3 regions of the Streptomyces sp. NPDC025806 genome follow, and region 2 is predicted to be linked to each of the others. Evidence: predicted binding sites of a transcription regulator. Region 2 holds the regulator's gene; each other region holds the start of a gene.

Region 1 (10,467 bases), on a different contig from region 2:
TTGCACACCGGACGGGCCTGGGCGCGCTGCGGCGCGCCCAGGCCCGCGGCGTGTTCCGCGCGCCGGCGGATCAGCGCGTGGCAGCCCGCTCCAGATGGTCGAGCGTCGCCGCGACAGCCGGCACCTGGGCCAGATCCGGCAGGGTGAGCGCGACGATCTCGCGCTGCACGGGCGGCTCCACCGTCACTGTGCGTGCACCCTTGGGCCGAACAGACTCGATGGCCAGTTCGGGCAGGACCGCCACACCGAGGCCGGCGCCGACGAGTCCGACCACGGCCGGATAGTCGTCCGTCGCGAAGTCGATGCGCGGCGTGAAGCCCGCACTCCGGCACACCTCCACCAGCTGGCGGCGGCAGCGGGGACAGCCCGCGATCCAGGGCTCCTCGGCGAACGCGTCGATGGTCACCGAGCCCGCGCCGGCCAGCGGGTGCGCCTCCGGCACCAGGCCCACGAGCCGGTCGGCGAGCAGCGGGCGCACGACGAGGTCGTCCCACTCCTCCTTGGCCTGCGCCCCCTCGCCCTCCCGTCTCCCACCACCACCCTTCTCCTGAGGCGCTTCGCGCCGCCCCTCGTACCGGAAAGCGAGCGCCACGTCGCAGTCGCCCTCGCGCAGCATCTCGACCGAGCGCGGCGGTTCGGCCTCGACCAGCGACACGCGCGTGCCGGGGTGCTCGGCGCGCAGAGCGGCCAGCGCGGTCGGGACGAGCGTCGAGCTGCCGCTGGGGAAGGAGACGAGCCGGACCCGGCCCGCGCGCAGGCCCGCGATCGCGGCGACCTCCTCCTCGGCGGCGGTGAGCCCCGCGAGGATGCCCGCCGCGTGCCGTACGAGGGCCTCGCCGGCCTGGGTCAGGCGCATCTCACGGCCGGTGCGGATGAGCAGGGGGGTGCCGGCCGAGGACTCCAGGGCCTTCATCTGCTGGCTGACCGCGGGCTGGGTGCAGCCCAGTTCACGGGCCGCGGCGGAGAAGGAGCCGGTGGCGGCGACGGCGCGCAGGACACGGAGATGACGAGCCTCGATCATGCCTCAAGCATAAGCGGAGCTTGGGGTTGACACCGATTAATGCGTGGCGGCTTTGGATCGTGGTCCCGTAGCGTGCGTTCTCATGAAGCTTCTGTCTCTCAATCTGGGCCGTCCCGAGGCCGTGGAGTACACCGATCAGGCCGAGGGCGTGACCGGGATCGACAAGCGGCCCGTCGAGGGCCCCGTCCGGGTGGCGGCGCCCGGTGAGCGCGGCGTCGGCGGGAGCGGCCTGGCCGGGGACGCGGTGTGCGACCTGCGCTATCACGGCGGCGACCACCAGGCCGTGTACGCGTTCGCGCGCGAGGACCTGGACGGCTGGGAGCGGACCCTGGGGCGGACGCTGCCGAGCGGCTGCTTCGGCGAGAACCTCACGACGGAGGGCGTCGACGTGTCGGGCGCCCTGATCGGCGAGCGCTGGCAGGTCGGCCCCGACCTGCTCCTCGAAGTGGCCTCGGGCCGCATCCCGTGCCGCACGTTCCAGGGGCACCTGGGCGAGCAGGGCTGGGTCAAACGGTTCACGCAGGAGGGGGCGCCGGGGGCGTACCTGCGGGTGATCGAGCCGGGTGAGATCCGGGCCGGGGACGCGATCGAGGTCGTGCACCGGCCGGAGCACGAGGTGACGGTGGCCTTCCAGTTCCGCGCGGTGACGGTCGAACGGGCGCTGCTGCCCCGGGTGTTGGCGGCCGGGGACGCGCTGAGCCCCGGCACCGCGCGGGCGGCGCGGGAGTACGTGGCCAAGTACGGCTCGGGGGACGCCTCTTGAGCCGGGGCGCCTCTTAAGGGAGAACCCCACCGGGGGTGAGGGCGGGGATCGGGGTCGGCTCCGGGGCCGTCCCCGATGTGCCGGTACCGGCCCCGGCGGGACGCTCGGCACATGGCCCACACCGACCGGAAGTCTCCCGGCAGGCGCCGACTGCGCCGTGTCCTCGTCGTCCTCGGCTCCCTCGTCGCCGTCCTCGCCCTCGCGCTCGGCGCGGGGGTGTGGTGGCTGTGGGCCGACGCGAAGGTGACGACGGCCGGCCGGACGACGTTCACGAACGAACTGGCGATCCCTCCGCTCGCGAAGTCGCACGTCGACCGGAGGACCGGGCGGCGCGTCTTCGACCTGCGGATGCAGGCGGGCGAGACCGAGTTCCGCCCCGGCCGCACGACACCCACCTGGGGTTTCAACGGGAGCTACCTGGGCCCCACGCTGCGCGCGAAGCGCGGCGAACGGGTCGAGGTCCGCGTCCGCAACTCCCTCGACGAGGCCTCCACCGTCCACTGGCACGGCATGCACCTGCCCGCCCGGATGGACGGCGGCCCGCACCAGATGATCGAGCCCGGCGCCCGCTGGTCCCCGAACTGGCGGATCGACCAGCCCGCGGCCACCCTCTGGTACCACCCGCATCCGCACGGGAAGACCGAACGGCACGTGCAGCGCGGGCTCGCCGGAATGTTCCTGCTCGACGACGAGAACAGCGAGCGGCTCGCGCTGCCGAAGCGGTACGGGGTCGACGACCTGCCGGTCGTGGTGCAGGACGTGAAGTTCGACGGGGACCGCTTCGACCACGGCCACGCACTGATGCGGAACATCGGCTTCCTCGGCGACCGCACCATGGTCAACGGCACCCTGGACCCGTACCGGACGGTCCGCGACGCACGCGTGCGGCTCCGCCTCCTCAACGCGTCGACCGCGCGCACCTACGACTTCGGCTTCTCCGACGGGCGGGACGTCGCGCTCGTCGGCACGGACGGCGGGCTCCTCGAACGGCCCGCGACCCTGAAGCGCGTACGGCTGTCACCCGGTGAACGGGCCGAGGTCGTGGTGCGGATGCGGGCCGGAGAGCGGGCGGTGCTGCGCGGCTTCCCGCTGAGCTCCGGGTACGGGGACGCGTGGCAGAAGCGGTTCGGGGGCGGCGACGACTCGTTCGACGTACTGCAACTGCGGGCCGCGGACCGGCTGCGCCCCTCCCCCGCCGTCCCACCGCGGCTCGCCGAGACCGAGCTGCCGGACCCCGCGGACGCGGTGCGCTCCCGGTTCTTCGGCCTGGAGATGAGCGGGATCAACGGGCGGGCGATGAAGGCGGACCGGGTGGACGCGACGGTGACCCGGGGGACGACCGAGGTCTGGACGGTGCGCAACGACAACGGCATGCCGCACAACTTCCATGTCCACGACGTGCAGTTCAGGGTCGTGGAGGTGAACGGCGCGCCGCCGCCCGCCGCGCTGCGCGGCCGCAAGGACACGGTCCTGGTCCCGAGCGGGACGACGGTGAAGCTGGCGCTGCGCTTCGACGGCGGGCCCCAATTCGCCGACCCCGACACGCCGTTCATGTACCACTGCCATCTGCTGTACCACGAGGACGGCGGAATGATGGGCCAGTTCGTGGTCGTCGACCGGGGCGGCCGGGCCGGTACGCCGCAGGGCGGCGGGCACGCGGGGCACTGATCGCTCACTACGCTTGCCCCATGACTACGGCACTGATCACCGGATCCACCGCGGGCATCGGCGCCGCGTTCGCCAGGCGCCTGGCCGCCGACGGCCACAATCTGGTCCTCGTCGCGCGCGACACGAAGCGGCTCCGGGAGCAGGCCACCGAACTGCACGACGGGCACGGCATCGAGGCCGAGGTCCTCTCCGCGGACCTGTCGACGGACGAGGGCATCGCGGCGGTCGAGGAGCGGCTGCGGGACCGCCGCTCCCCCGTCGACCTCCTCGTCAACAACGCGGGGTTCGGCAACAAGGGCCGTTACCTCGACGTCCCGATGGCCGACGAGCTGACGATGCTGAAGGTGCACATCGAGGCGGTGCTGCGGCTGACCTCGGCGGCGACCGAGTCGATGCGGGAGCGCGGGCGGGGCGGCGTGATCAACGTGGCGTCGGTCGCGGCGTTCGTACCGCGCGGCACGTACGGGGCGTCCAAGGCGTGGGTCGTGCAGTTCACGCAGGGCGCGGCGAAGGACCTGGCCGGCAGCGGCGTCCGCCTGATGGCGCTGTGCCCCGGCTTCGTGCGGACGGAGTTCCACGAGCGGGCCGGCATGGGCACGGACAACATCCCGAAGTGGATGTGGCTCGACGCGGACAAGCTGGTCCCGGCGGCCCTGTCCGACCTCTCCCGCGGCAAGACCCTCTCGATCCCCGACCCCCGCTACAAGGCGCTGATGGGCGTCGTGAAGGTGACCCCGCGCCCGCTGCTCGGCGGCCTCACCTCGCGGACGGGGCGCAAGTACGGGCCTCAGTAGTCAGGCAGGAGGGGCAGCTCGCGCAGGGGATCGCCGCCGTCGATGAAGAGGCGGGCCGTGGGGGTGGTGGCCGCGGCGATCCGGGCGAGGGCCCGGCGGCCCGCCTCCGGGTGACGGCCGTCGAGGGCGCCGACGCGCACGGCGAAGACGAGTTCGTACGGTGCCTCGCCGTCCAGCAGGACGAAGTCCTCCGCGGCGGCCTGCCGGACCCCGAGGCGCCCGGCGGCGATCTGCGCCGCCCCGGCGCGGCGGGCCTGCTCGACGGCGGTGGCGGAGCGGTCGATCGCCAGGACGAACCCGGTGTCGAGCCGGTCCGCGACGGCGCGGGCGGCCACGCCGGGACCGCAGCCGATCTCCAGGACCCGTAGGCCCGGAGTGAGCGGCAGCGCGTCCACGATCGCGGCGAGGCGAGGGGACGGACGCGAGGTCATGTCACCAGGCTAGTGCGCCGGACACGCCGGACATGCCGAGGCCCGGCCCCCCGAACTGCTTCGGGGAACCGGGCCTCGTGAGACCTGGGAGGGTCAGTGGGCGTGGCCGTGGCTGTGGCCGTGGCCCGCCTCGGCCTCTTCCTCGGCCGGCTTCTCGACGACCAGGGTCTCGGTCGTCAGGAGCAGGGAGGCGATGGAGGCCGCGTTCTCCAGAGCGGAGCGGGTGACCTTGACCGGGTCGATGACGCCGGCCTTGACCAGGTCGCCGTACTCGCCGGTCGCGGCGTTGTAGCCGGAGCCCTTCTCGAGCTCGGCGACCTTGGAGACGATGACGTAGCCCTCGAGGCCCGCGTTCTCCGCGATCCAGCGCAGCGGCTCGACGGCGGCGCGGCGGACGACCGCGACACCCGTGGCCTCGTCGCCGGTCTTGTCGAGGTTGCCCTCGAGGACCTTCACGGCGTGGACGAGCGCGGAGCCACCACCGGAGACGATGCCCTCCTCGACCGCGGCGCGGGTCGCGGAGATGGCGTCCTCCAGACGGTGCTTCTTCTCCTTGAGCTCGACCTCGGTCGCGGCGCCGACCTTGATGACGCACACGCCACCGGCGAGCTTCGCCAGGCGCTCCTGCAGCTTCTCGCGGTCCCAGTCGGAGTCCGTGTTCTCGATCTCGGACTTGATCTGGTTGACGCGGCCGACGACGTCCTCGGACTTGCCGCCACCGTCGACGATGGTGGTGTCGTCCTTGGTGACGGTCACGCGGCGGGCGGAGCCCAGCACGTCCAGACCGGCCTGGTCGAGCTTGAGGCCGACCTCCTCGGCGATGACGGTGGCACCGGTGAGGGTGGCCATGTCCTGGAGCATCGCCTTGCGGCGGTCACCGAAGCCGGGGGCCTTCACGGCGACGGCGTTGAACGTGCCGCGGATCTTGTTCACGACCAGGGTCGACAGGGCCTCGCCCTCGACGTCCTCGGCGATGATCAGGAGCGGCTTGGAGCCACCGGCCTGGATGACCTTCTCCAGGAGCGGGAGCAGGTCCTGGATGGACCCGATCTTGCCCTGGTGGATCAGGATGTACGGGTCGTCGAGGACGGCCTCCATACGCTCCTGGTCGGTGACGAAGTACGGGGACAGGTAGCCCTTGTCGAAGGCCATGCCCTCGGTGAAGTCCAGCTCCAGACCGAAGGTGTTGGACTCCTCGACGGTGATGACACCGTCCTTGCCGACCTTGTCCATCGCCTCGGCGATGAGCTCGCCGACCTGGCTGTCCTGGGCGGACAGACCGGCGACAGCGGCGATGTCGGACTTCGAGTCGATCGGGCGGGCGGTCGCGAGGAGGTCCTCGGACACGGCCTTGACCGCGGCGTCGATGCCCTTCTTCAGGGCGGCCGGGGAAGCGCCGGCGGCGACGTTGCGCAGGCCTTCCTTGACCAGAGCCTGGGCCAGCACGGTGGCGGTGGTCGTACCGTCACCCGCGATGTCGTTGGTCTTGGTCGCCACCTCCTTCACCAGCTGGGCGCCGAGGTTCTCGTACGGGTCCTCGACCTCGACCTCGCGGGCGATGGTCACACCGTCGTTGGTGATGGTGGGGGCGCCGAACTTCTTGTCGATGACGACGTTGCGGCCCTTGGGGCCGATCGTCACCTTGACCGTGTCGGCAAGCTTGTTGACGCCGCGCTCGAGGGCGCGACGGGCGTCCTCGTCGAACTTCAGGATCTTCGCCATGGGAGCGGTTCAGCCCTCTCGGAAAGCTAGGGGTGCTGCTGGGTGGTGAAAAACGAACCGCGCCCCCGACCCCGGCTTCTTACGATGCGGGTGCCAGGGGCGCAGATTCGAAACAAAGGTGCTGCTTCTCGACTTACTTCTCGACGATCGCGAGAACGTCGCGGGCCGAGAGGACGAGGTACTCGTCACCGTTGTACTTGACCTCGGTGCCGCCGTACTTGCTGTACAGCACGACGTCGCCGACCTTCACGTCGAGCGGCAGGCGCTCGCCGTTCTCGAAGCGGCCCGGGCCCACGGCGAGGACGGCGCCCTCCTGGGGCTTCTCCTTCGCGGTGTCCGGGATGACCAGGCCAGAGGCCGTGGTCTGCTCGGCGTCGAGCGGCTGGACCACAATGCGGTCCTCGAGCGGCTTGATGGCAACCTTGGAGCTGGCGGTCGTCACGATCCGACCTCCCCCTTCGGAGATCTCACGGGGTTAACTGTCTGAGGTGGCGACCAGGTGGATCCGTCGTCGCGGGTGCCGGACCTGCCCGTCGCTGTGTTGGCACTCTCCAGTGGTGAGTGCCAGGGCCGAGACTATGACCGCGATTAGCACTCGGTCAAGCGGAGTGCCAAATGCCTGCGGCGCTGTGTCGGGTTTTCGGGGCGGCTTCGCCGATCCGGGGGGGGCGCCGTAGGGGTTTTGGTGCGTTGCCGGGTGCTGGTTTCGCCGTGGCTGGTCGCGCAGTTCCCCGCGCCCCTGAGGGCTTGCCCTTCGGGCTTTGCCCTCATTCCTGGTCCGCTGCTCAGATGTAGTCCTCCAGTTTGGCGACCGTGAAGCCTTGTTGCTGGATGTGGCGCAGGAGGGTGGCCGTCGACGGGGCCAGGGACCTGGTGGACGGCGGGAGGATGATGTCGCCGGGGCGGAGGCGGTCCGTGCGGGACGGGTCGCGGCCGAGGACGATCGCGTCGATGCCGCAGGCGCCCGCCGCCCTCAGCGTGCTGGCGTCGTACTCGCCGGACGGCGGTCGCAGCAGGCGCGGGGTCCGGCCGAAGCGGCCCGCGAGCCGGCGCTGCTGCCCGCAGATCTCGGCGTGCTGGCGGACGTAGCCGAGGCCGGGCAGGTACGGGTGGGTCAGGGTGCGGTTCTGGACGCCGGCGCCGAGCGCGCGCAGCGTGCCGTACGGGCCCCGGCCCGGGCCCGCGCCGGTGCCGTCGAGGAAGACGGAGACCGGCAGATGCAGGTCGCGGACCAGTTGCGGGAAGCGCGGGTCGCGTTCCACGCCGCCGTCGAAGGTCAGGAAGACCACCTTGTCCCGGGTGGGGACGCGCTCGATCACCGGCGGTACCGCGCCCGGCGCCCGGCGCGGCAGCACCGGGCGGGGCGGCGGCGCGGGCGGCGGGTCCAGCGGCTCGGCGAGCCCCCAGCGGCGGTGCGCGGCCGGCCCGGCGCGGTCGTCCCGCGCCGGGCCCGCCGCACCGGGGGCGCGCGCCGCCGCCCGGTGCGGATGGCTGCGGACCTTCTGCGCGGCCTTGCGGCCCATCCGCTCGATCGGATCCACGGACTGCGCGCACCCGGTGAGCAGCGCGGCGGCGAGCGCGCAGCCGATCAGCCGCGCGCCGCACCGCCGTACCGCCGCCCCCACCCCTGGACGTGTCACAGGTAGTCCTCCAGGCGGGCGACCGCGTAGCCCTTGTCGGTGACGTACTTCAGGAATTTACGGACCATGTCGGGCATGGTGCCCTTCCACTCGTCCCGTCCGCGGAAATGCGTGAGGATGATGTCCCCCGGATGGATGTTCCTGTCCCACTCCCGGTAGTCCATACGGTCGACGAAGACCTCGGCGTTCCAGATCGGCGCGTACTTGATCCCGCACGCCTTGGCGGCCCTGAGGGTGTCCCGGTTGTAGTTGCCGAACGGCGGGCGCATCATCGTGGGCCGCTCGCCGTACTCCTTCTCCATCACCCGCTGCATGCCGCAGATCTCGTGCTTCTGCCGCGCGTAGGACAGGCCCGGCAGGTACGGGTGGGTCAGCGTGTGGTTGTTCAGGGAGGCGCCGAGCCGCTGGGCCTTCCTGAAGTAGCCGTAGTCGTCCTCGATCTCGTCGTTCGTGAGGAAGGCCGTGTACGGGATCCGCAGCTCGCTCATCATCTTGAGAAACCTCGGGTCCTTCTCGGCCCCGTCGTCGATGGTGAGGAAGACGACCTTGTCCTTGGTGGGGATCGTCGTGAAGACCGGGGGCAGGCCCAGTTCCTCCTGGTCCTCGACCTCGAATCCCTTGCGCGGCTCGATGACGGGCTTGTGCGCGGGCGGGGCGGGTGCGACGAGCGGCGCCTCGGCGAGGCCCCACTGCCGGGCGAGGACGAGCCGCGCGGTCTGCGCCACGCGCTGGCGGGCCGCGTAGTCCGTGCGGGCTCCGGGGGCCGCCGCGCCCAGGCCCTGCGGCGCCGAGCGCAGGACGCCGCGCGGCATGCCCGCCGGGAGTGCGGCGAGGGCCTGCGGGGCGCCCTGCGCGGGCCGGACGGGCTTCTGCGCCTTCTTCCCGGCGGGCTTCTCGGCCGGTTCCTCGGCCTTCTTCCCTGCGGGCTTCTCGGCGGGTTTCTCGGCCTTCTTCCCGGCGGGCTTCCCGGCGTGCTCTGCGGCGGGCTTCTGGGCGTGCTCCTTGGTGGGCTTCTCGGCGTGCTCGCCCGCCTGCTTCCCGGCGTGATTCTCCGCGTGCTCCCCGGCCTGCTTCCCCGCGTGCTTCTCCGCGTGCTCTCCGGCCTGTTTCCCGGCGTGATTCTCCGCGGGCCGTTCGGCGTGCCCCTGGGCGCCCTGGGCTCCCTGCGCGCCGCGGGCCGCGCCCGTGTCGCCCCGGTCCTCGGAGCCCGCGGCGCAGCCCGAGGCGAGGGCGGCGGCGATGAGTGCCGCGGCCGTGCCGCGTACCGCGGCGCGGCGGCCCGTACGGCGTCCGGAGTGAGGTCCGGCCCGGCGGCCCGCACTCCTCGGAGTCCCCTTCGCGGCGGTTTCTTCGTTTTGTCGTACTAGTTGCATGGCGCCGGATCCTCGCAGGCCACCGCGCCGTTCCGGGGCCGACACCGCCGCCGGGGACGCACCATCCACCGACTGGCCCACAATGGTCCGGGTGAGCTCCTTCTCCACCCCCGCCGACCTCGCCGCCCTCCTCGCCCCCGAGGGCCGGGCCCTCCTCGACGAACTGCGCGACCACGACCCGGGCCAGGAGCTCGCGCTCGCCACCCGGCTGCGCCGCGACCACCCCGCCGACCTCGTCTCGGCGGCGCTCACCCAGGCCCGGCTGCGCCAGCGCGCGGTCGCGAAGTTCGGGGCGCAGGACGCGGCCCGCATGTTCTTCACCCCGCACGGCGTCGAGCAGGCGACCCGGACGAACGTGGCGGCCCACCGCGCCGACGGGTTCACCGCGCTCGGCGTCCGCTCGGTCGCCGACCTGTGCTGCGGTATCGGCGGCGACGCGATCGCGCTGGCCCGCGCGGGCGTCCAGGTCCTGGCCGTCGATCGGGACCCGCTGACCTGCGCCGTCGCCCGGGCCAACGCGGAGGCGCTCGGTCTCACCGAGCTGATCGAGGTGCGCGAGGCCGACGTCACCGAGGTGGACACCGCCGGCTACGACGCCGTGTTCGTCGACCCGGCCCGGCGCTCCGACAAGCGCGGCCGGATCTTCGACCCCGAGGCGTACTCGCCGCCGCTGTCCTGGGCCGTGTCCGCCGCCCTGAAGGCCCCGCACGCCGCGCTGAAGATCGCCCCGGGCATCCCGCACGAGGCGATCCCGGCGCAGGCCGACGCCGAGTGGATCTCGGACGGGGGCGAGGTCAAGGAGGCCGTGCTGTGGTTCGGCACGGAGCCCGGCCGGATGCGGGCCACGCTGCTCCCGGGCCCGCGCACGCTCGCCGGGCGCGGGCTGCCGGACCCCGAAGTGCGGTCCGTGGGGCGGTACTTGTACGAGCCCGACGGCGCCGTCATCCGGGCGCATCTGGTCGCCGAGGTCGCCGAGGAGGTCGGCGGCGGACTGCTGGACGAGACCATCGCGTACGTCACCGCCGACGAGCTGCACGACACCGGCTACGCGGCGG
Region 2 (10,467 bases):
AAGATCTTCCAGTGGGCGGCGGGTGTCGCCCGCGAGTACGCGAAGGTCACCCAGGACAACTTCCGGCGCACCGGCGTCGCCTCCGCGCCGTTCGGCCTCGCCTCCAAGCACAAGGTCGCCGACGCGCTCGTCTACAGCAAGCTGCGCGAGGCCTTCGGCGGCCGGCTGCGCGCCTGTATCTCCGGCTCGGCCGCGCTCGCGCCCGAGATCGGCTACTTCTTCGCGGGCGCCGGCGTGCACATCCTGGAGGGCTACGGCCTCACGGAGTCCTCCGCCGCGTCCTTCGTGAACCCGGGCGAGGCCTACCGCACCGGCACCGTCGGCAAGCCGCTGCCCGGCACCGAGGTGCGCATCGCCGACGACGGCGAGATCCTGCTGCGCGGCCCCGGCATCATGGAGGGTTACCACGGGCTGCCCGACAAGACGGCCGAGGTCCTGGAGTCCGACGGCTGGTTCCACACCGGCGACATCGGCGAGCTGTCCGTCGACGGCTACCTGAAGATCACCGACCGCAAGAAGGACCTCATCAAGACGTCCGGCGGCAAGTACATCGCGCCCGCCGAGGTCGAGGGCCAGTTCAAGGCCGTGTGCCCGTACGTGTCCAACATCCTGGTCCACGGCGCCGACCGGAACTTCTGCACCGCCCTCATCGCGCTCGACGAGCCGTCGATCCTGGACTGGGCGAAGGAGAACGGCCTGGACGGCAAGTCCTACGCGGAGGTCGTCGCCGCGCCCGCGACCGTCCAGCTCGTGGAGGGCTACGTGAAGGAGCTCAACGAGGGCCTGCAGCGCTGGCAGACCATCAAGAAGTTCAAGCTGCTGCCGCGCGACCTGGACATCGAGCACGGCGAGTTGACCCCGAGCCTCAAGCTGAAGCGGCCGGTCGTCGAGCGGCAGTACAAGGAGCTGCTGGACGAGATGTACGCGGGCAGCCGGGAGGGCTGAGCCCGCCCGGTCGCGGCCGGGTCACGGGCGCGGGAGGGCCGGGTTTCCGGCCCTCCCTCGGCCCTCCCGGAACAATGGCCGCATACCACTCTTCTCACCCGTCGCGGACCGGTTCGGTGACTCGCCGCTTATGAGCGGGCCCGGTCTGTCACTCTGTTCCTGTTGGCTGAGGCGTGCGTCCACGCCCGAACAGCTCAGGAGCCGAACAGTGGGGTCCATTCCTCTTCAGCGGGAGACTCAGCGCGAGCCCCGGCGAGAGACCCGGCGGGAGACCGCCTTCTCCACCGGGGACGCGCCCGGCCGCCCCGACGAGGTCCGCACCTCGCTGCCGGGCAACCCGCTGGCGCCCGCTGCCGCCCGCCGTTTCGTCCGGGCCGCGTTCGCCGACTGGACGGCCGCGCCCCGCCCCGCCGCCCCCGTCGGCGACCGCCTCGCCGACGACGCGGTCGTCGTCGTCAGCGAACTCGTCACCAACGCGGTCGTGCACGCCGGCACCGGCGTCGACCTCGTGTGCCGCCGTGAAGGACCGACCGCCGACGACCCCGCGGGCCTCGTCGTCGAGGTCACCGACCACCACCCCACCCGCGCCGTCCGCACCGACCGCGTCTGCCGCACCCCCGAGACCCCCGAGTACGGGCGCGGCCTCCACCTTGTCGCGTCCCTCGCCGACGCGTGGGGCATCACCTACCGGCCCGGCACCAAGACCGTCTGGGCGCGCCTGCCCGCCGACGGCACCGAGACCGGCCCCGACGGCGGCGCGGGACAGCCCGCCGCCCGCCCCGACCGGCGCGGCCTGCGCTCCGCCGAACCGCTCCCGCAGCAGCCCGTGCGCGCCCCGCAGGACGAGGACTGGATCAACCGCGGCGCGCTCGCCTTCCTCGCCGAGGCCTCCGACCTGCTCGCCGGCCAGCTCGACGAGGACATGGTCGCCGCGATCGTCGGCCAGCTCCTTGTTCCCCGGCTCGCCGACTGGTGCGCCGTCTGGCTCCACGACGAGGAGGGCCGCGGGCTGCCCGGCGACACGCTCACCGCCGACGCCGCCGCACGCTCCTACGACCCGCACCCCGCCCCGCGCCTCGCCCGCGTCTGGCACACCCACGAGAGCCGCATCGAGGACCTCACCCGGATCCTCGCCAAGGAACCGCCCCGGCTGCCCGACGCCGCCCGCTCCGCCGCCGTGCCCGTGCCCTGGCCGGGACCGGCCGGCGGCAGCGGCTCCGCGCTCGCCTACCGGCTCAGCGCCGGCGGCCGCACCCTCGGCATCCTGCTCATCGGCCGCTCCGGCCTGGAGCACTTCCCCGACGAGGTCACCGGGCTCGTCGAGGACTTCAGCCGCCGCGTCGCCCTCGCCGTCAGCGCCGCCCGCCGCTACACCCGCCAGGCCACCATCAGCCGCATCCTCCAGCGCGGCCTGCTGCCCAGCGTCGTCGCCGACATCCCCGGCATGGAGCACGCCATCGTCTACGAGCCGAAGGAGGCGGGCGGCCCCGGCGGCGACTTCTACGACATCTTCCCCGCCGGCGACGGCCGCTGGTGCTTCGCCGTCGGCGACGTCCAGGGCAAGGGCCCCGAGGCCGCCGTCGTCATCGGCCTCGCCCGCCCCTGGCTGCGCCTCCTCGCCCGCGAGGGCTACCCCGTCGCCAAGGTCCTCGACCGGCTCAACCGGCTGCTCCTCGACGACGCCACCGAGGCCTCCGACGCCGCCGCCCGCGCCCTCGCCGCCGCCGGCGGCCAGGGCGTCCCGCCCGAGGGTTCCACCTCCCGCTTCCTCTCGCTCCTCTACGGAGAGCTCACCCCGTCGCCCGACGGCGGCGCCGTCCACTGCACCCTGGCCAGCGCCGGCCACCCGCTGCCCCTGCTCATGCGGCCCGGCGGCGAGGTACGGACCGTTGCCACGCCCCAGGTCCTCCTCGGCGTCGTCGACGACCCCGACTACACCAGCGACACCTTCGAGATGACCTCCGGCGACACCCTGCTGTGCGTCACCGACGGCGTCACCGAGCGCCGCAACGGCCCCCGCCAGTTCGACGACGGAGAAGGCCTCGCCCACGCCCTCACCGGCTGCGCGGGCCTCACCGCCCCCCTCCTCGCCGACCGCATCCGCCGCCTCGTCCACGCCTTCGCGGACAGCCCCCCGGACGACGACCTGGCCCTGCTGGTCCTCCAGGCGCAGTGAGCGCGGCGGAGAACGCGCGCGAAGGCTGGACAATGGGGGCATGCCTTCCGCACTTCCCGATGGTGAGCCCGTGCCCGACGACGGGTCGCTGCCCGCCTCCGCCCTGGTCGACGCCGCCGCGCGACCGCTCGGGTTCTACCTGCACGTCCCGTACTGCGCCACGCGCTGCGGCTACTGCGACTTCAACACGTACACGGCGACCGAGCTGCGCGGCAGCGGCGGTGTCCTCGCCTCCCGGGACAACTACGCGGACACCCTGATCGACGAGGTGCGGCTCGCCCGCAAGGTGCTCGGGGACGACCCGCGGCCCGTGCGGACCGTGTTCGTGGGCGGCGGTACGCCGACGCTGCTGGCCGCCGGGGACCTCGTCCGGATGTTGGGGGCGGTGCGGGACGAGTTCGGGCTCGCGGACGACGCCGAGGTGACCACGGAGGCGAACCCGGAGTCCGTCGACGCCGCGTATCTCGCCGAGCTGCGGGACGGGGGGTTCAACCGGATCTCGTTCGGCATGCAGAGCGCCAAGCAGCACGTCCTCGAGATCCTCGACCGTACGCACACGCCCGGGCGGCCCGAGGCCTGCGTCGCCGAGGCGCGCGCGGCCGGGTTCGACCACGTCAACCTCGACCTGATCTACGGCACCCCGGGCGAGAGCGACGACGACTGGCGGGCCTCGCTGGACGCCGCGATCGGCGCCGGGCCCGACCACGTCTCCGCCTACGCGCTGATTGTCGAGGAGGGCACCCAGCTCGCCCGGCGGATCCGGCGCGGGGAGGTGCCCATGACCGACGACGACGTGCACGCGGACCGGTACCTGATCGCCGAGGAGAAGCTGGCACAGGCCGGGTTCGACTGGTACGAGGTGTCGAACTGGGCCACCTCGGACGCCGGGCGGTGCCTGCACAACGAGCTGTACTGGCGCGGGGCCGACTGGTGGGGCGCCGGACCCGGAGCGCACTCCCACGTCGGGGGCGTGCGGTGGTGGAACGTGAAGCACCCCGGGGCGTACGCCGCCGCGCTCGCCGGTGGGAAGTCGCCGGGGGCCGGGCGAGAGGTCCTGGCCGACGAGGACCGCCGGGTCGAACGGATCCTGCTGGAGCTGCGCCTGAAGGACGGATGCCCGCTGGATCTGCTGAAGCCGGCCGGGGCGGACGCGGCCCGCCGCTTCCTGGGCGACGGACTTCTCGATCCCGACTCCTTCGACGCCGGGCGGGCGGTCCTCACCCTGCGGGGGCGTCTCCTGGCCGACGCGGTGGTCCGCGACCTGGTCGACTGACCCGCGTCCTTTGCCCAGCCGCTCACGCCGTCCGGACCGCCGGCCCGGCGCGGGCCTGCACCGATGGGCGGCTCCGCTGCGCGGACGCGGGGCTGTACCCGTTTCAGCGACTCCGTCGCGCCGCCGCCGTGGGGGCTGACGATCGTCGCCGGGTGCCGCCCGGTGGGGCTTCTCGCGCAGTTCCCCGCGCCCCTGAAGACACGCTCCGCGTGTCCCAGGGGCCCAAGGGGGGCCTGGGTCAGGGGGCTGTGACGAAGTCGATGAGTTCTTCCACTCGGCCCAGGAGGGCCGGTTCGAGGTCCTTGTAGGTGTGGACCCGGGACAGGATGTGCTGCCAGGCCTCGCCCGTGTGGGCGACCTTCCAGCCCAGGGCGCGGCAGACGCCCGTCTTCCAGTCCTGGCCGCGCGGCACCCGGGGCCAGGCCTCGATTCCGACCGAGGACGGCTTCACGGCCTCCCAAATGTCGATGTAGGGGTGGCCGACGATCAGGGCGTGCTCGGTGGTGACGGACTGGGCGATGCGCCACTCCTTCGTACCGGGCAGGAGGTGGTCGACCAGGACGCCGAGGCGCGCGTCGGGCCCCGGCTCGAACTCCGCCACGATCGCCGGAAGATCGTCGACGCCCTCCAGGAACTCGACCGCGACCCCCTCGACGCGCAGATCGTCGCCCCAGACCCGTTCGATGAGCTCCGCGTCGTGCTTGCCCTCGACGTAGATGCGCCCCGCGCGGGCCACACGCGCGCGGGCCCCGGGCACCGCGACGGAGCCGGACGCGGTCCGCGTGGGCCGCACCGGACCGCCCGCGCTCGGCCGGACCAGCGTCACGACCTTGCCCTCCAGGAGGAAACCGCGCGGCTCCATCGGGAACACCCGGTGCTTGCCGAATCGGTCCTCCAGCGTCACCGTCGGCCCCTGCGCGGTCTTCTCGACCCGGACCACGGCCCCGCAGAAACCGGTCGTGACCTCCTCGACGACGAGATCGGGCTCGGCCGGAACCTCGGGGGCCGGCGTGTTCCGCTTCCACGGGGGAGTCAGGTCGGGGCTGTACTGGCGCATTCGGCCGACGATAGGAGAAACCGGCAGGCCAGGACTACGACACGCCGAAACGCGCGGCCAGCGCAGCCCGCTGCGCCCGGACAAACTCGGCATTCACCGCGGAACCGTGCCCGGGCACGTACACCGCGTCCTCCCCGCCCAGGTCGAGCAGCCGGTCCAGCGCCGCCGGCCAGTGCCGGGGAGCCGCGTCCGGCCCGGCCTGCGGCTCGCCCGACTCCTCCACGAGATCCCCGCAGAAGACGATCTCGCGGGCGCCCGGCACGAGCACCGCCAGGTCGTGGCCGCTGTGCGCGGGCCCCACGTTCGCGAGCAGCACCTGCAGCCCGCCGCCCAGGTCGAGCGTCCACTCGCCGCACACCCGGTGCTGCGGGGCGACCAGCACGTCGGTCGCCTCGGCCGCCTCGCGGGGGCCGAGCCCGTTGCGCACGGCATCCGTGCACAGTTCTTCGCGCGCGCGTGCCTGGGCGAAGAGCGCGTCGACGCCCACCGCCCCGAACACCTCCACGCCCGAGAACGCCGCCGTGCCGAAGACATGGTCGAAATGGGGGTGGGTCAGCGCGATGTGCGTCACGCGCGCGTGCGGGCCGAGCAGCCGCCGTACGTCCCCGCGCAGCCGGGCTCCCTCGCGCAGTGAGGATCCCGTGTCGATCAGCAGCGCCGCGCCGTCCCCGGCGACGAGACCGGCCGTGCAGTCCCAGCCCGGCAGCCGGACCCGGCCCACGCGCGGGGCCAGTTCCTCCCAACCCGTCCCCACCCAGTCGATACGTTCCATGACCCCGACGCTAGCGCCCTTGCTAGGGGCGTACCCACCGGCCGTACACTGACCGGGGACGACTGGCACTCGCCCACAGGGAGTGCCAACAGCGTCCGAGAGACAGAGACCGAGCGGGAAGTCGCTGGAGGTGTGCGCCGATGCTCAGTGAACGCAGGCTCGAGGTGCTGCGCGCCATCGTCCAGGACTACGTCGGCACCGAGGAGCCGGTCGGCTCCAAGGCGCTGACCGAGCGCCACCGGCTGGGCGTCTCCCCGGCCACGGTGCGCAACGACATGGCCGCCCTGGAGGACGAGGGATACATCGCCCAGCCGCACACCAGCGCGGGCCGCATCCCGACCGACAAGGGGTACCGCCTCTTCGTCGACAAGCTCACCAGCGTCAAGCCGATGACCCTGCCCGAGCGGCGCGCGGTCCAGAACTTCCTGGAGGGCGCCGTCGACCTCGACGACGTCGTCGGCCGTACGGTGCGGCTGCTCGCGCAGCTCACCCGGCAGGTGGCGATCGTCCAGTACCCGTCCCTGACCCGGTCCACGGTGCGCCACGTCGAGCTGCTCTCGCTGGCGCCCGCGCGGCTGATGCTCGTCCTGATCACGGACACCGGCCGGGTCGAGCAGCGGATGATCGACTGCCCGGCGCCGTTCGGCGAGAGCTCGCTCGCGGATCTGCGGGCCCGGCTCAACAGCCGGGTGGCGGGACGCCGGTTCGCCGACGTGCCGCAGCTGGTGCAGGATCTGCCGGAGGCCTTCGAGGCGGAGGACCGCGGCACGGTCTCGACGGTGCTCTCCACTCTTCTGGAGACGCTCGTCGAGGAGTCCGAGGAGCGGCTGATGATCGGCGGCACCGCCAATCTCACCCGCTTCGGACATGACTTTCCCCTCACCATCCGGCCCGTCCTCGAGGCACTCGAGGAGCAGGTCGTGCTCCTCAAGTTGCTGGGTGAGGTGGGGGATTCGGGCATGGCCGTACGGATCGGTCATGAGAACGCACACGAGGGACTCAACTCCACGTCCGTCGTGTCGGTCGGCTACGGTTCGGGCGGCGAGGCAGTCGCCAAGCTCGGCGTCGTCGGACCGACACGCATGGATTACCCGGGAACGATGGGAGCAGTACGCGCAGTGGCACGTTACGTCGGACAGATCCTGGCGGAGTCGTAAGTGGCCACGGACTACTACGCCGTACTCGGCGTGCGCCGCGACGCTTCCCAGGACGAGATCAAGAAGGCCTTCCGGAGGCTGGCCCGCGAGCTTCACCCGGACGTGAATCCGGACCCGAAGACGCAGGAGCGCTTCAAGGAGATCAACGCCGCCTACGAGGTCCTCTCGGACCCGCAGAAGAAGCAGGTCTACGACCTGGGGGGCGACCCCCTGTCGCAGTCCGGCGGAGGCGGTGCGGGCGGGTTCGGAGCCGGTGGCTTCGGCAACTTCTCGGACATCATGGACGCGTTCTTCGGTACGGCGTCGCAGCGCGGCCCGCGCTCGCGCACGCGCCGTGGCCAGGACGCCATGATCAGGCTGGAGGTCGAGCTCGACGAGGCGGCCTTCGGCACCACCAAGGACCTCCAGGTCGACACGGCCGTCGTCTGTACGACGTGCAGCGGCGAGGGCGCGGCCCCCGGTACCTCCGCGCAGACCTGTGACATGTGCCGCGGTCGCGGTGAGGTCTCGCAGGTCACGCGGTCCTTCCTGGGCCAGGTCATGACCTCGCGGCCGTGCCCGCAGTGCCAGGGTTTCGGCACCGTGGTCCCGACCCCGTGCCCCGAGTGCGCGGGCGACGGCCGCATCCGTTCCCGCCGCACGCTCACGGTGAAGATCCCGGCCGGTGTGGACAACGGCACGCGGATCCAGCTCGCGGGCGAGGGCGAGGTCGGCCCCGGCGGCGGCCCCGCCGGCGACCTGTACGTGGAGATCCACGAGCTGCCGCACCCGACCTTCCAGCGGCGCGGCGACGACCTGCACTGCACGGTCACCATCCCGATGACGGCGGCGGCTCTCGGCACGAAGGTGCCGCTGGAGACGCTCGACGGCGTCGAGGAGATCGACATCCGGCCCGGCACCCAGTCCGGCCAGTCGATCCCGCTGCACGGACGCGGCGTCACGCACCTGCGCGGCGGGGGCCGCGGCGACCTCATCGTCCACGTCGAGGTCCTGACCCCGTCCAAGCTGGACGCCGAACAGGAACGCCTGCTCCGCGAACTGGCCCAGCTCCGAGGCGAGGAACGCCCCACGGGCCAGTTCCAGCCGGGGCAGCAGGGTCTGTTCTCTCGGCTGAAGGACGCGTTCAACGGGCGTTGAGCCGTTGCTCGGGATGCGTTCGGAGGGGTTCGGGGAGTTTGCTTTCCGGGCCCCTTTTGCGCGGGGCCGGGGCGATTCGGTCGGGCGGGGGTGACATGGCACGATGCCGGTATGTCCTCCGCGCTGAACGATCTCTTCCCCCACCCGATCGTGCAGGCCCCCATGGCGGGCGGCGCCTCCTGTCCCGAGCTCGTCGCCGCCGTGTCCGAGGCGGGCGGGCTGGGTTTCCTGGCCGCCGGGTACAAGACGGCCGACGGCATGTACCAGGAGATCAAGCAGGTGCGGGGGCTCACCGGGCACCCCTTCGGCGTCAACCTCTTCATGCCGCAGCCCGAGGTGGCCGACCCCGCCGCGGTCGACGTCTACCGGCATCAGCTCGCCGGTGAGGCCGGCTGGTACCGGACCCCGCTCGGCGACCCCGACGGAGGCCGCGACGACGGCTACGACGCCAAGCTCGCCATCCTCCTCGACGACCCCGTCCCGGTCGTCTCCTTCACCTTCGGCTGCCCCACCCGCGAGGTCGTCCACGCCCTCCAGCGCGTCGGCACCCGCGCCGTCGTCACCGTCACCACGGTCGAGGAGGCGCAGGCCGCGCAGGACGCCGCCGCCGACGCCGTCTGCGTCCAGGGCGTCGAGGCCGGCGGCCATCAGGGCACCCACCGCGACAACCCCGAGACGGACGGCGCCGGGATCGGCCTGCTGACCCTGGTCACCCAGGTCCGGGAGGCCGTACGGCTGCCGATCGTCGCGACCGGCGGCATCATGCGGGGCGCGCAGATCGCCGCGGTCCTCACCGCCGGCGCCGATCTCGCGCAGCTCGGCACCGCGTTCCTGGTCGCCCCCGAATCAGGGGCGCCCACCGTGCACAAGGAAGCCATGACCGATCCGTTGTTCACCCGTACCGAACTCACCCGCGCCTTCTCGGGGCGGCCCGCGCGCGGGCTCGTCAACCGGTTCCTGCGCGAGCACGGACCGTACGCGCCCGCCGCGTATCCGCAGGTCCACCACATGACCGCGCCGCTGCGCAAAGCCGCCGCGCGGGCCGGTGACCCGCAGGGCATGGCGCTCTGGGCCGGGCAGGGCCACCGGCTCGCCCGCGCGCTGCCCGCCGGGCAGCTCGTCGAGGTGCTCGCCGCCGAACTCGACGCCGCGCGTGCCGCGTCGGGTCAGCGGGGTGCGGCATGACGGCGCCGGTGTTCGTGGTCGAGGGCCCGGTGCCCGGCGACCGTACATACGTGCTCGACGGGGCGGAGGGGCGGCACGCCGTCTCCGTGAAGCGGTTGCGGGCCGGCGAGGAGGTCGTCCTCACCGACGGGCTCGGCGCCTGGACCGAGGCCGTCGTCGTGAGCAGCGAGGGCAAGGACCGGCTCGTCGTCGAGGCCGGGCCGGTACAGGTCGAGCCGGAGGAGCGGCCCCGGATCACCGTGGTGCAGGCGCTGCCCAAGGGGGACCGCGGGGAGCTCGCCGTCGAGACCATGACCGAGACCGGGGTCGACGCGATCGTGCCCTGGGCCGCGTCGCGGTGCATCACCCAGTGGCGGGGCGAGCGCGGGGTGAAGGCGCTCGGGAAGTGGCGGGCGACCGCGCGCGAGGCCGGCAAGCAGTCGCGCCGGGTCCGGTTCCCGGAGGTGGCCGAGCTCGCCTCCACGAAGGAGGTGGCGCGGCTGCTGGGTTCGGCGGATCTGGGTGTGGTGCTGCACGAGGACCGGGACTGTGTGAGCTCGGCGCTCGCGTCTGCGGATCTGCCGTCCGGCGGGGAGATCGTGCTGGTCGTCGGGCCCGAGGGTGGGGTTTCGCCGGAGGAGTTGAAGGTGTTCGGGGAGGCGGGGGCCGGGACGTATCGGTTGGGGCGGAGTGTGTTGCGGACCTCTACGGCGGGTACGGCGGCGGTTGCGTTGCTGTTGGGGCGGACCGGTCGCTGGGGGTGACCGGGTGTGCCGGTTCGGATGC
Region 3 (10,467 bases), on a different contig from region 2:
CCGCCCAACTGCTCGTCGAGCTGGGCCGGCGGTCCGTGTTCGTCCCGACGACGACGCGGACGCGGGAGCAGTACGGGCGGATCCGGCTGCCGGGACCCGTACCGAAGTACGCGATCACGGCGAACGGCGGGCATCTGCTGGTCGACGGGGTGTCCGACCCGGACTGGCGGGCGGCCGTGGGGGAGCGGCTGGCGGACGAGTGCGCGCCGCTCGGCGAGGTGCGGGAGCGGATGGTCGCCGCCGCGGATCCGGAGTGGCTGCTGAAGGAGCGGGTCGCTGAGGACCTGTTCGCGTACCTGGTCGTGGACCGGGCGCGGCTGCCCGAGGGCTGGGTCAAGGAACTCGGGGCGTGGGCGGACGAGCTGGGCTGGTCCGTGTCCCTGCAGGGCCGCAAGGTGTACGCCGTGCCGAAGCCGCTCACCAAGGGCGCGGCCGTACGGGAGGTCGCCCGGCGGGTCGGCGCCGGTCGGGTGCTCGGCGCCGGTGACTCGCTGCTGGACGCGGATCTGCTCGGCGCGGTGGACCTGGGCTGGCGCCCCGGCCACGGCGAACTGGCCGACCTGGGCTGGACGGGCCCCGGCGTGACGGCCCTCCCGGACCGCGGCGTCCTGGCGGGCGAGACGATCCTCCGCGCGTTCCTGAACGCCCTCTGACCCCACCCCGGCACGGGGTGCGGCCCCGTAATCGCCGTACTCGGCGCCGGGCGCGGCCCGTTGCCCGAGCCCCGCTCCCACCCACCCGCCCCCTCCGGGGGCGTCGGCCCGGCACCGGGGTGCGGGATGGGGTGGGTCGGCGGTTCCGCCGCGGGGCGATCAAGCCGGGGCAGGTGTGCCCCGCGAGGGGGCGCGGGCCTGTACCCGTCAGCGACTCCGTCGCGGGGCGCGACCAACCCCGGCCCTGGGGCGTACGGAGTGTGCCCTTCAGGGGCGCGGGGAACTGCGCGATCAGGCACGACGGCGCGGTGGTCGGCGACGGCGGTCGGCCCCAACGGCGTTGTGGCGGAGGCTGACCGAGTGCGTACCCGGCGCCCGGGTGCCGGTGCCGCCCTGCCCACCCGCGTCGCCCCAGGCGGCCGACCGCACGCGCGGCCGGGGCGCCGTCCCACGTGACGGCACCAGGAGCGCACCCCCCAACGCCGTAGGCTGTCCGCATGCCTCGTTATGAATACCGGTGCCGGGAGTGTGGGGAGCTGTTCGAGATGGCTCGGCCGATGGCTGAGTCGTCCGCTCCGGCGAGCTGCCCCGCGGGCCACTCGGACACGGTCAAGCTCCTGTCGACCGTCGCGATGACCGGCGGCGCCGGCCGCGCCGCAGCCCCCGCGCCCGCATCCGGAGGCGGCGGTTGCTGCGGAGGCGGCTGCTGCGGCTAGGCCTAGGGCGTGTGTCGAAAGTCCCGCCTGCCCCGCGGTGTCCGGTGCGCACGCTCGCGGCGTTGCCGAAACGACCTGATAGCTCCGCTATGAGGACGCTCCGGCGCCTTGCGATCGCACGCACCGGACACCGCGGGGCCCGCCCTTCGGGCGGACGACGGGACTTTCGACACACGCCCTAGAGCTCGTCGCGCCGATGGCGGGCCTGCCAGTACGGGTTGTCGTGCGGCAGGCCCCCGCTGACCCGCCCGTACATGCCGAAGAACATCAGCAGCAGCCCGACGACAAAGCTGAACAGCACGTTCTGCATCTTGAACGCCAGGAAGTTCGCACCGGTGTCGAGCAGGGCCAGGTTCACGAAGCCGCTGAGGATGAACAGGACGCCCAGCGTCATGTTCAGGGTCGACGCGAAGTTGCCGCCCACGACCATGCCGACGAACAGCAGCAGGCCGACACAGATGGACAGCACGCTGAGCGCACCGTTCGTGTTCAGCCCGGCGACGGTGTCACCGCCCGTGTCGAAGAAGCCGATCTTGTCGATGAGGCCGAGGATGCCGAAGGCCAGCAGGACGAGACCCATGAGCCCCGCCCCGGCACGGTAGACCTGGCTGAGCCGGTGATCGACGGGCAGGTGCTCGTCCAGCCTGACGCGCCGCCGGGATCGTGGGTGGAGTACTTGCGTGGCCGCCATGATCGCCTCGCCTCCTCGCGCGTACGTACTCCAAGGATCCGCCCGCCGCACGGCGAGTGCCAACATCGTCGGCGGCCGAGGGGACGCGCAGGTCAGGCGGCCCCGCCGCGGTCGTCCCGGATCTGGGCGACGACGCGGGCGACGGTCTGCCGCACCGCCTCCGTCTCGGTCAGGAAGTGCCAGTAGTCGGGGTGGCGGCCCTCCAGGCCGGCGACGGCCCGGTCGAGCCGGGCCACGGAGTCGTCCAGCGGGCGGGCGTGCCGCGGATCGGGCGTGGCGCGGCCCGCCATCGCGAGGCGCTGCGCGTCCCGGATCGCGAACCGGGTGCGGTCGATCTCCTGCTGCGGGTCCTTCGCCACCGCGTTCAGCCGCCGCAGCCGGTCGGAGGCGGCGGACACCGACTCGTCCGTCGTGTTGAGCAGGGCGCGGACCGTGGAGAGCCGGGACGTGGCGTCCGGCCAGCGCTGCTCGTCGCGGGCCGTGCGGGCCTCGGCGAGCTTGGTCTCGGCCTGCTTCACGTTCTCCGCGGCGAGCTCCGGGACGCGCTGGAGGTCCTGCCAGCACGCGGCGGCGAACCGGCGCCGCAGCTCGCTCAGGATCGGCTCGACCTGCCCGGCCCGGGTGGTCAGGGCCTGCGCCCGGGTGCGCAGCGAGACGAGCCTGCGGTCGATCTCGGCGGCCTTCTCGGGCAGCCGCTGCGCCTCCGCGCGCACCGCCTCGGCGTCCCGGGCGACCCGCTCGGCCCGCTCCAGGGTCTCGGGCACGCCGTGCTGTCCCGCCCCCTGGTTGAGCTTCGTCAGCTCGGGGCCGAGGGCGGCGAGCCGGGCCGCGAGGTCGTCGGCCTTGAGCCCGGCCTGCCGGACCGCGTCCAGCGCGTTCGTCGCCGCGAGCAGGGCCTGGCGGGCGCGCTCCACGGCGGGCGCGAGCCGGGCCAGTTGGGTCTCGGCCTTGCCGAGCAGCGGGCCGAGCCCCTGCGCGAACCGGTCGAGGTCCCGCTTGACCTGGACCAAGTCGTCCTTCGCCCGCGCCAGTTCGCCCCGGGCCCGGGCGGCGACGGAGGCCTCCAGGTCGTCCCGGTCCAGGTCATGCGCGTCGACCGCGGTGATGTACCGCCCGCTGGCCTCGTCGATGCGGGCGCCGAGCTGCTGGAAGTCGGCGACGGCGCGGCGGGCGGCGGGGGAGTCGTCGACCGCCGTGATGGTCTCGATGGAGATCCGCAGGTCGCGCTGGGCGGTGTCCAGCTCGTAGAACGCCGCGGCGGCCGCGTCCTTGGCGGCCTGCGCCTCGGCCCGCTGGCTCTCCGAACGGCCGCCGAACCAGCGGCGCGTGCCGCCCGCGTGGAACGACGCGGTGACGGCGGCGGCCAGCAGGGGCACCGGCAGCAGGGTCAGGGTGAGGAGGTCCCGCCAGGGGGACGCGGGGACGGGGCGCCGGACGACAAGGCCACGCACCCCTCGGGGACGCTTCGTCGTCGCCGTCGTCACCAACCTCTGACCTCTCCCGTGCCCGTCGCCAGCCTTGACCGGTGTTCATTCTCCCACCGGTTAATGACGAACACACGGCCCGGTTAGTTCGCGGTTCGGAGCGTGACTTTTCCGTCCTTGGTGCGGACCGTGACCCGGTGCGCGCTGTCGGCGTCGCGCGGCACGGACACCCGGACCGAGCCGTCGTCCGCGTGCGAGCTCACCTGGTAGGCGGCCGATCCGGGCAGCGCCAGATCGACCGATCCGTCGTCGCTGACGGCGTCGACCCGGTCGGGCACGGTGCGCAGGTCCAGGTCCGCCGAGCCGTCCTGGGTGCGCACGGACACCTGGCGGGCGTCGACGCCGGTGGCCTTCACGGAGCCGTCGTCGGTGCGCACCCGCAGCGGCCCGGCGCTGTCCGCGATCCGGACCGAGCCGTCCTGCGCGGTGATGTCGAGGCCGTGCCGGAAGCCGGTGGCGCGCACGCTGCCGTCGTCGTCCCGTACGACGACCCTGACGCCGCGCGGCACCTCGACGCGGTGCCGGGCCGAGCAGTCGGCGATGAAGCCGGAGCAGTCGAGGCGCAGCGTCAGCCGGTCCGCGCCGCCGTCCCAGTGCCAGGTGGTCCTCGGATCGGAGCCGATCACGGTGGAGCCCTGGAACCACCGGGTGACCTTCACCTCGTCGCCGTCGGCGGGGACGAGGTCGAGCGCGGAGTCGTCGGAGTCGACGGTGAGGGTGCGGCCCTGGAGGGCGAAGGAGCGGTGTTCGGGCCGGGTGTCGTCGCGGGCGTCGGCACCGCAGGCCGTCACGCCGGCCGCGAGGGCGGCGGTGGTGGCGGTGACGGCGAGCACGCGGGCGGTGCGGTGCGGACGGCGGACGGTCATGGTGAACTCCCCCTGGGGCGACGGCTGGTGCGGGCCGCCTCGGCGTCCGGCCCGTCATGAACGTACGGGGGGAGCGGCCGGGGCGGGATCCGGCCGGCCACCGGATCCCGGGTGGGGTAAACCCCCGCAGCGGACCGGCCCGCCACGGGTTTGCGGGGCACGGCCGTCGGCAAGGTAGGCTGTCGGCTCGTCCTGGTCACAGCGCCAGGCTGCCGGGTGCGTAGCTCAGGGGTAGAGCGCCTGCCTTACAAGCAGGATGTCGGCGGTTCGAAACCGTCCGCGCCCACCGGTTCCCCTTCGTACGAAGCCCTCTCACCACGGCCGGTGAGGGGGCTTTCGTCGTGCTCGGGGCGAGAACGGGCCTCGGTCAGCCGGGCTCGTCCGTGCCGGGGCGCTCGTGGAGGTGCTTGAGGCGGGCGCGGGCGCGGACCGCCTCGGTGCCGCTGAGCCCGGACCAGTAGCGGTGGCACGTCACGAAGACGGCCAGCTCCAGCTCGCGCTGCCGGAGCTTCTCGACCTCCGCCTGCTCGTCGCCGGTCCAGCCCGGGGAGGCCGGGCGCTCCAGCTTGCGCCAGCCCTGGGTGTCGTTCACGGCGTCGAGGGGCTCCACGGACCAGGGGAGCCGCTTGAGGAGGGCCTGGAGATCGGCCCGGACCTGGTGCAGCTCCTCCTGACCGGCGAGGAGATCGCTCGGGTAGTCGAAGTCGGGGGCGGAGTCATCGTTCGCTGCCACCCGCCAATGGTACGTCTGTTCGATTTAGTGAAGCGAGCGACTCGGCCCGGTTCACGCGAACGTGTGTACGTCTGACAGGCGCTCCCCGGCGCGTCAGACTGAAGACATGTGCCGCAGCATCAAGACGCTCCGCCCGCCCGCCCAGCCCGAAGAGGCGACCGAGGACGAGATCAGGGCCGCCGCCCTCCAGTACGTGCGCAAGGTGTCCGGCTTCCGGGCCCCGGCCGCGCACAACCGCGAGGTGTTCGACCGCGCCGTGGACGAGATCGCCCGCGCCACCGCCGCCCTGCTCGACAACCTGGAGGTACGCGGCGCGCACCCGAGGCCCGCCGAGGCCGCTCAGGCCTCCTGAGCCCGCGGGGCCGGGCGGCGCATCACGTAGGCGGCGACGAAGCCCGCGCCCACCAGGGCGAGCAGCGAGACCAGCGTGGACATCCAGCCCGCGCCGAGCCAGTGCGCCCCGAAGTAGCCGAGCGCGACGCTGTACGCGGCCCAGGCGAAGCCCGCCAGGGCGGACCAGGGCAGGAACTCGCGGACCCGGCGGTGCGCCGTGCCGGCCGCGAAGGAGACCACCGAGCGGCCCGCGGGCGCGAACCGGGCGATGATCACGAGCAGTCCGCCGCTGGAGCGGCCGAGCGCCCCGCCGAGACGTTCCTGCGCGGTGGACAGCCGGCGGGAGCGGGCGATGGCGCGGTCGAGGCGGTCGCCGCCGCGCCAGGCCAGCCGGTAGGCGACGAGGTCGCCGAGGACGGAGGCGGTCGCCGCGCTCAGCGTGAGCGCCAGCAGATCGGGCACCCCGTGCGGGACCTCCCCGGTGGCCGCGCCCGTACCGGCCGCCGCCGCGGTCGCCGCGGTGATCACGAGGACGCCGCTCGGCAGCACCGGCAGGAAGACGTCGCAGAGGACCGAGACGGCGACGATCACGTAGATCCAGGGACTGCCGGTCAGCGACCCCACACTCTCCAACACCGCGTGTCCACTCCCCGTACGTCGACCCGTACGACCGTTTTCGTGATGTTCCTCCGACCGTTCCTCCGGGCTGGGAGCGGCTGATGACAGCTGTACAGCGTACGCCTCGAGTGTTGCTGAAGTGACGCAAGGGGTACAGATGTTCCCCACGTCACGTTCACTCGATCGCCGTGTCGGACCGGGCGCCGAAGGCCGGTGTCCCGTACCAACGGACCAGGGATGCGGGGGGTACGAGGAGGAACCGGTGATGGTCACAGGAATGGTGAGCGGCGTCCTCGCGGCGGCCGTGCTGGCGGCGGGCGGCGCAGGCGGTGCGAGCAGCGGTGCGCCGGGCGGCGGCGGATCGGACGCGTACTGGCTGCGCGTCGAGGCGCGCTTCGCGCCGCCGACGGCGTTCGTGCCGTCGGCCGCGGTCACCTACGACGACCGGCTCGTCCCGCCGGGCGCGTCGATCGAGGTCGAGCAGGAGGGCGGCCGGGGCGACATGACCGTACGGCTCGCCGTCGAGGGTCTTGAGCCGGGCCGCGCCTACGGGGCGCACGTCCACCGTGAGCCCTGCGGGGCCGACCCGGAGGCGGCGGGCGGCCACTATCGGCACGAGGAGGACCCGGGGCGGGCGGACGCCGCGAACGAGCTCTGGCTGGACTTCACCACCGACCGGGCGGGCGACGGACGGGCCGTCGTGCACAAGGCGTGGGGGCTGCGCCGGGGCGAGGCCAATTCGGTGGTGCTGCACGACGCGCCCGGCGGGGCGGGGAACCGCGTGGCCTGCTTCACGGTGCCCTTCGCGTCGCTGACCTGACGGCCGGACGCGTCGTGCGGATGGAGCGAGTGGAGCGGGTGGTGCGTGGGGTGCGGGAGGCGGTCAGGCCGCGACCTTCTCGCGCTCGGGGCTCTGCTCCCCGGACGTGCGCGCACCGCGCGCCGCGAACAGCCGGTCCAGGCCGAGGGCGCCCGAGCCGGTGAAGACGAGGAGCAGCATCGCCCAGCAGAAGAGCGCCGCGGCGTCGCCGCCGTTGGCGATCGGCCACAGGGCCATCGACTGGTGGACGTCGAAGTAGGCGTAGGCCATCGCACCGGAGGCCAGGAAGGCGGCCGCGCGGGTGCCGAGGCCGATCAGGACGAGGGCGCCGCAGACGATCTCGATGACTCCGGCGTACCAGCCCGGCCAGGCGCCGACGGCGGGAGCGGCTCCGCCCATCGGGCTCTCGGGGTAGCCGAAGAGGGAAGCGGTGCCGTGGCAGGCGAAGAGCAGGCCGACGACTATGCGGAACAGGCCGAGGGCGTAGGGCTGGGCGCTGTTCAGACGTCCAGTCATGGTGGGGACTCCTCATGTTGGGGGAGCCCAGAGATTAGGGGAACCTTACTTGAACTTGCAAGTTCAACATTTAGCCAAACCCGGCGCCTCGCTCGCCGTTCCGGAGGGCTTCAGCTCAGGTTCCGTTCGGTGACGCGTGTCAGTCCGCGCCGCGCGTCCGCCTGATCGAGGGTCAGCTCGGCGGCCCGTGCCCGCAGGGTCAGCGTCATCAGCTGGTTCCCGAACCAGGGGCCGCCCGTGCGCCGCCAGTCGATTCCGGATCCGCTCGCGCGCAGGCGCCGGGCGAGCCGTGCGCCCAGGGCGCGGGCGGGCCGGCTCCAGCCCAGCCGGAAGCCCAGCCGGATCGAGGCGGGGATCGAGTTGTGCACGGGGGAGCAGGTCAGCTGCACGACGCGGGCGCTGGGCACGCCCGCCGGGAAGTCCTCGGGCCAGTGCGGCTCGGCGACGTAGGCGTGGTGCACGTCCCCGGACAGGACGCAGACCGTCGCCGGGGCCGCCGGGCCCGAGCCGGCCTCGGCGATCAGCTCCGTCAGCGCGTCGAACGAGTCGGGGAACGCCGCCCAGTGCTCCAGGTCGGCCCGCCGCCGCAACGACTCCCCGAACCGGGCCCGGCGCGGGCCGCGTTCGCCCGAGCACTGCGCCGCGTTCCACCGCTCCACGTCGTGGATCAGATGCGGCAGCAGCCACGGCAGGGACGTGCCGATCAGCAGGTGGTCGCAGTCCTGGCCGGTGTCGAGGGCCTGGTCACGCAGCCAGCCGGCCTCGTCCGGGTCGAGCATGGCCCGGTGCGGCTCGTCGAGGACGCGGGCGGCGCGGGTGTCGACCATCAGCAGCCGGGTGCGGCCGAAATCGCGCCGGTAGCTCCAGCGGACGTGCGCCGGATCGGCGTCGGCCCGCGCGGCGAAGGCACGCAGCGCGTCCGTCCCGTCCGGCGTCGCTCGCACCTCCTCGTACAAGGGGTCGGCGGCGAGCTCGGCGGGCGTCAGGTTCCCCAGATGCTGGTACACCCAGTACGACATCAGCCCGCTCAGCAGCCGCTCGCGCCACCACGGGGTCGCGCGCAGGTCGGCGAGCCAGGCCGCGCTCGTGTTCCAATCATCGATCAGGTCGTGATCGTCGAAGATCATGCAACTGGGCACGGTGGAGAGCAGCCAGCGCACCTCGGGGTCGCGCCAGGACTCGTAGTAGAGGTGGGTGTACTCCTCGTAGTCCGCGACCTGCGCTCCCGGCGGGTCCGCGAGCTCGCGGCGGCGGGCCAGCCAGGCGCGCGTCGCCGGGGACGTCTCGTCCGCGTAGACCTGGTCGCCGAGCAGGACGAGGACGTCGGGGCGGTCGGCCCCGGGATCGGCGGCGAGGTGCGCCGCGAGCGTGTCCAGGGCGTCCGGCCCCGCCGGGTCGTGGCCGCCGGCGGGCGGCGCGGCCCAGCGGCAGGAGCCGAACGTGACGCGGAAGGGGGCGGGCGAGGGGGCGCCGTGGTCCGGGGTGCGGATGGTGCTCGCGGGGAAGGGAGAGTCCGGCTCGGGCCAGACGCGGCGGCCGTCGACCCGCACCTCGTACGAGGTCTCGCCGCCCGGGATGAGACCCGTGACCGGTATCAGGGCGTAGTGGTGCCCCTCGACCTGGAACGTGCGGGCGCTGCCCCACGCGCCGTCCGCGCAGCGGACCTCGGCGAGCGCCGGCCGGGCCGTCTCCACCCAGACCGTCGCCGTGTCCTCGTCCACGTACCGCAGCAATGGGCCCAGGCGCAGTCCCGCCACGTGATCGCCTCCGCTCGTCCTCCGGCATTCCCCGCCGCGCTTTGTAGCACTGGAACGCCGGAGGCGGGCCCTGCGGTTCCGGGATTTCTCGTCCCGGCGGCGGTCAGCAGCCGCTGAGGCCGGACTGGATCGCGCTCTTCTCCGCCGAGTCGACCGTGAGGTTGTAGTAGTGCTTCACCTGGACCCACATGCGCAGGTAGGTGCAGGTGTACGCGGTGCGCGAGGGCATCCACTCGGCCGGGTCCTGGTCGCCCTTGGACTGGTTCACGTTGTCGGTGACCGCGATGAGCTGGGGGCGGGTCAGGTCGTTGGCGAAGCCCTGGCGCTGCGCCGTCGTCCAGGAGCTGGCGCCGGACTTCCAGGCCTCGGACAGCGGGACGACGTGGTCGATGTCCAGGTCCGAGGCGGCGGTCCAGGTGGCGCCGTCGTACTCCGAGTACCAACGGCCCGAGGTGGCCGCACAGTTGGAGTCGGTGACGACGTTCGTGCCGTCACGCTTGAGGACGACCTCGCGGGTGTTGCAGGTGCCGGACTGGGTGATCCAGTGAGGGAACTTGTCGCGGCTGTAGCCGTCGCTCGATCCCTCGGCCTTGACGGTCAGTTCGGAGAGGTAGGTGCGGGCGGTGGCGGCGCTGACGGGGGTGGGCGGGGACGCCTGCGCGGGGGTGGCGGTCAGCGCCGTGAGGAGGGCGGTCGCTGCTCCGGCGGTGATCAGGGCCTTGCGTCGACGCGCGTAGAAGGTGCGGCTGGGCATGTGAACTCCCTGGGTGTGGGGGGCCGTTCGGACGCCGGTCGGTTCGGATGGTGGCCGAGTGGGGTTGCGGATGGGCGTCCATTGGGTGACAGGGTCGCGTCAAGTGGGCGGTTCGACAAGGGGTCAATCAGGCCCGCCCTGCGGCCAGTTGGGATCCCGGTGCCGGGTGGGGCGCCGTCATGGCTGGTCGGGCGGGTTTCCGTACCCCGGCGGGCGCCCTGATCGGGGCGGATTTGGATATCCCGGGCCCGCTTTGTACCGTGGGGGAACAAAGTGGTTCCCGCCCGTCTCCCTGACCGGCGGGCGGGGCCCGCTTTGGACCCGCACCCCCGCCTCCGTTCCCTGGAGCCCCCCGATGACGGCCACGCCCACCGTTCTGTCCGCACGCGCCCTGCTGCTCGACATGGACGGCACCCTCGTCAACTCCGATGCCGTCGTCGAACGCTGCTGGCTCCGCTGGGCCGCCGGTCACGGGCTCGACCCGGACCAGGTCATGCGGGTCGTGCACGGCCGCCAGGGCTACGCG

Evidence for each region. Region 2 encodes HrcA, which represses chaperone genes, less so after heat shock. Its sites were predicted from a motif close to TTNGCACTCNGNNNNNCNGAGTGCNAA; they were not measured.
Region 1: groES (co-chaperone GroES) is a predicted target of HrcA. The motif match lies at 6,988-7,014, and genes of this name have one in related genera.
Region 3: ACZ4E1_RS00355 (FmdB family zinc ribbon protein) is a predicted target of HrcA. The motif match lies at 994-1,020, and genes of this name have one in related genera.

Annotation. Positions count from the first base shown of each region.
Region 1 is NZ_JBVHMU010000017.1:26,396-36,862, reverse strand. It holds gene ACZ4E1_RS31370 (LysR family transcriptional regulator) at 71-1,021, opposite strand; gene ACZ4E1_RS31365 (MOSC domain-containing protein) at 1,104-1,784, shown strand; gene ACZ4E1_RS31360 (multicopper oxidase family protein) at 1,896-3,452, shown strand; gene ACZ4E1_RS31355 (SDR family NAD(P)-dependent oxidoreductase) at 3,473-4,246, shown strand; gene ACZ4E1_RS31350 (SAM-dependent methyltransferase) at 4,240-4,677, opposite strand; gene groL (chaperonin GroEL) at 4,771-6,399, opposite strand; gene groES (co-chaperone GroES) at 6,533-6,841, opposite strand; gene ACZ4E1_RS31335 (polysaccharide deacetylase family protein) at 7,185-8,039, opposite strand; gene ACZ4E1_RS31330 (polysaccharide deacetylase family protein) at 8,036-8,851, opposite strand; gene ACZ4E1_RS31325 (THUMP-like domain-containing protein) at 9,495-10,467, shown strand, end outside.
Region 2 is NZ_JBVHMU010000008.1:307,043-317,509, forward strand. It holds gene ACZ4E1_RS20795 (AMP-dependent synthetase/ligase) at 1-945, shown strand, start outside; gene ACZ4E1_RS20800 (SpoIIE family protein phosphatase) at 1,154-3,121, shown strand; gene hemW (radical SAM family heme chaperone HemW) at 3,162-4,394, shown strand; gene ACZ4E1_RS20810 (DUF3097 domain-containing protein) at 4,633-5,451, opposite strand; gene ACZ4E1_RS20815 (MBL fold metallo-hydrolase) at 5,486-6,223, opposite strand; gene hrcA (heat-inducible transcriptional repressor HrcA) at 6,364-7,380, shown strand; gene dnaJ (molecular chaperone DnaJ) at 7,381-8,517, shown strand; gene ACZ4E1_RS20830 (nitronate monooxygenase) at 8,629-9,702, shown strand; gene ACZ4E1_RS20835 (16S rRNA (uracil(1498)-N(3))-methyltransferase) at 9,699-10,445, shown strand.
Region 3 is NZ_JBVHMU010000001.1:81,584-92,050, forward strand. It holds gene ACZ4E1_RS00350 (HAD family hydrolase) at 1-653, shown strand, start outside; gene ACZ4E1_RS00355 (FmdB family zinc ribbon protein) at 1,151-1,369, shown strand; gene ACZ4E1_RS00360 (DUF4383 domain-containing protein) at 1,548-2,060, opposite strand; gene ACZ4E1_RS00365 (hypothetical protein) at 2,153-3,511, opposite strand; gene ACZ4E1_RS00370 (DUF4097 family beta strand repeat-containing protein) at 3,628-4,410, opposite strand; tRNA gene ACZ4E1_RS00375 (tRNA-Val) at 4,625-4,696, shown strand; gene ACZ4E1_RS00380 (hypothetical protein) at 4,778-5,143, opposite strand; gene ACZ4E1_RS00385 (DUF2277 domain-containing protein) at 5,250-5,495, shown strand; gene ACZ4E1_RS00390 (DedA family protein) at 5,483-6,112, opposite strand; gene ACZ4E1_RS00395 (superoxide dismutase family protein) at 6,360-6,914, shown strand; gene ACZ4E1_RS00400 (DoxX family protein) at 6,978-7,430, opposite strand; gene ACZ4E1_RS00405 (alkaline phosphatase D family protein) at 7,541-9,187, opposite strand; gene ACZ4E1_RS00410 (HNH endonuclease family protein) at 9,291-9,941, opposite strand; gene ACZ4E1_RS00415 (HAD-IA family hydrolase) at 10,297-10,467, shown strand, end outside.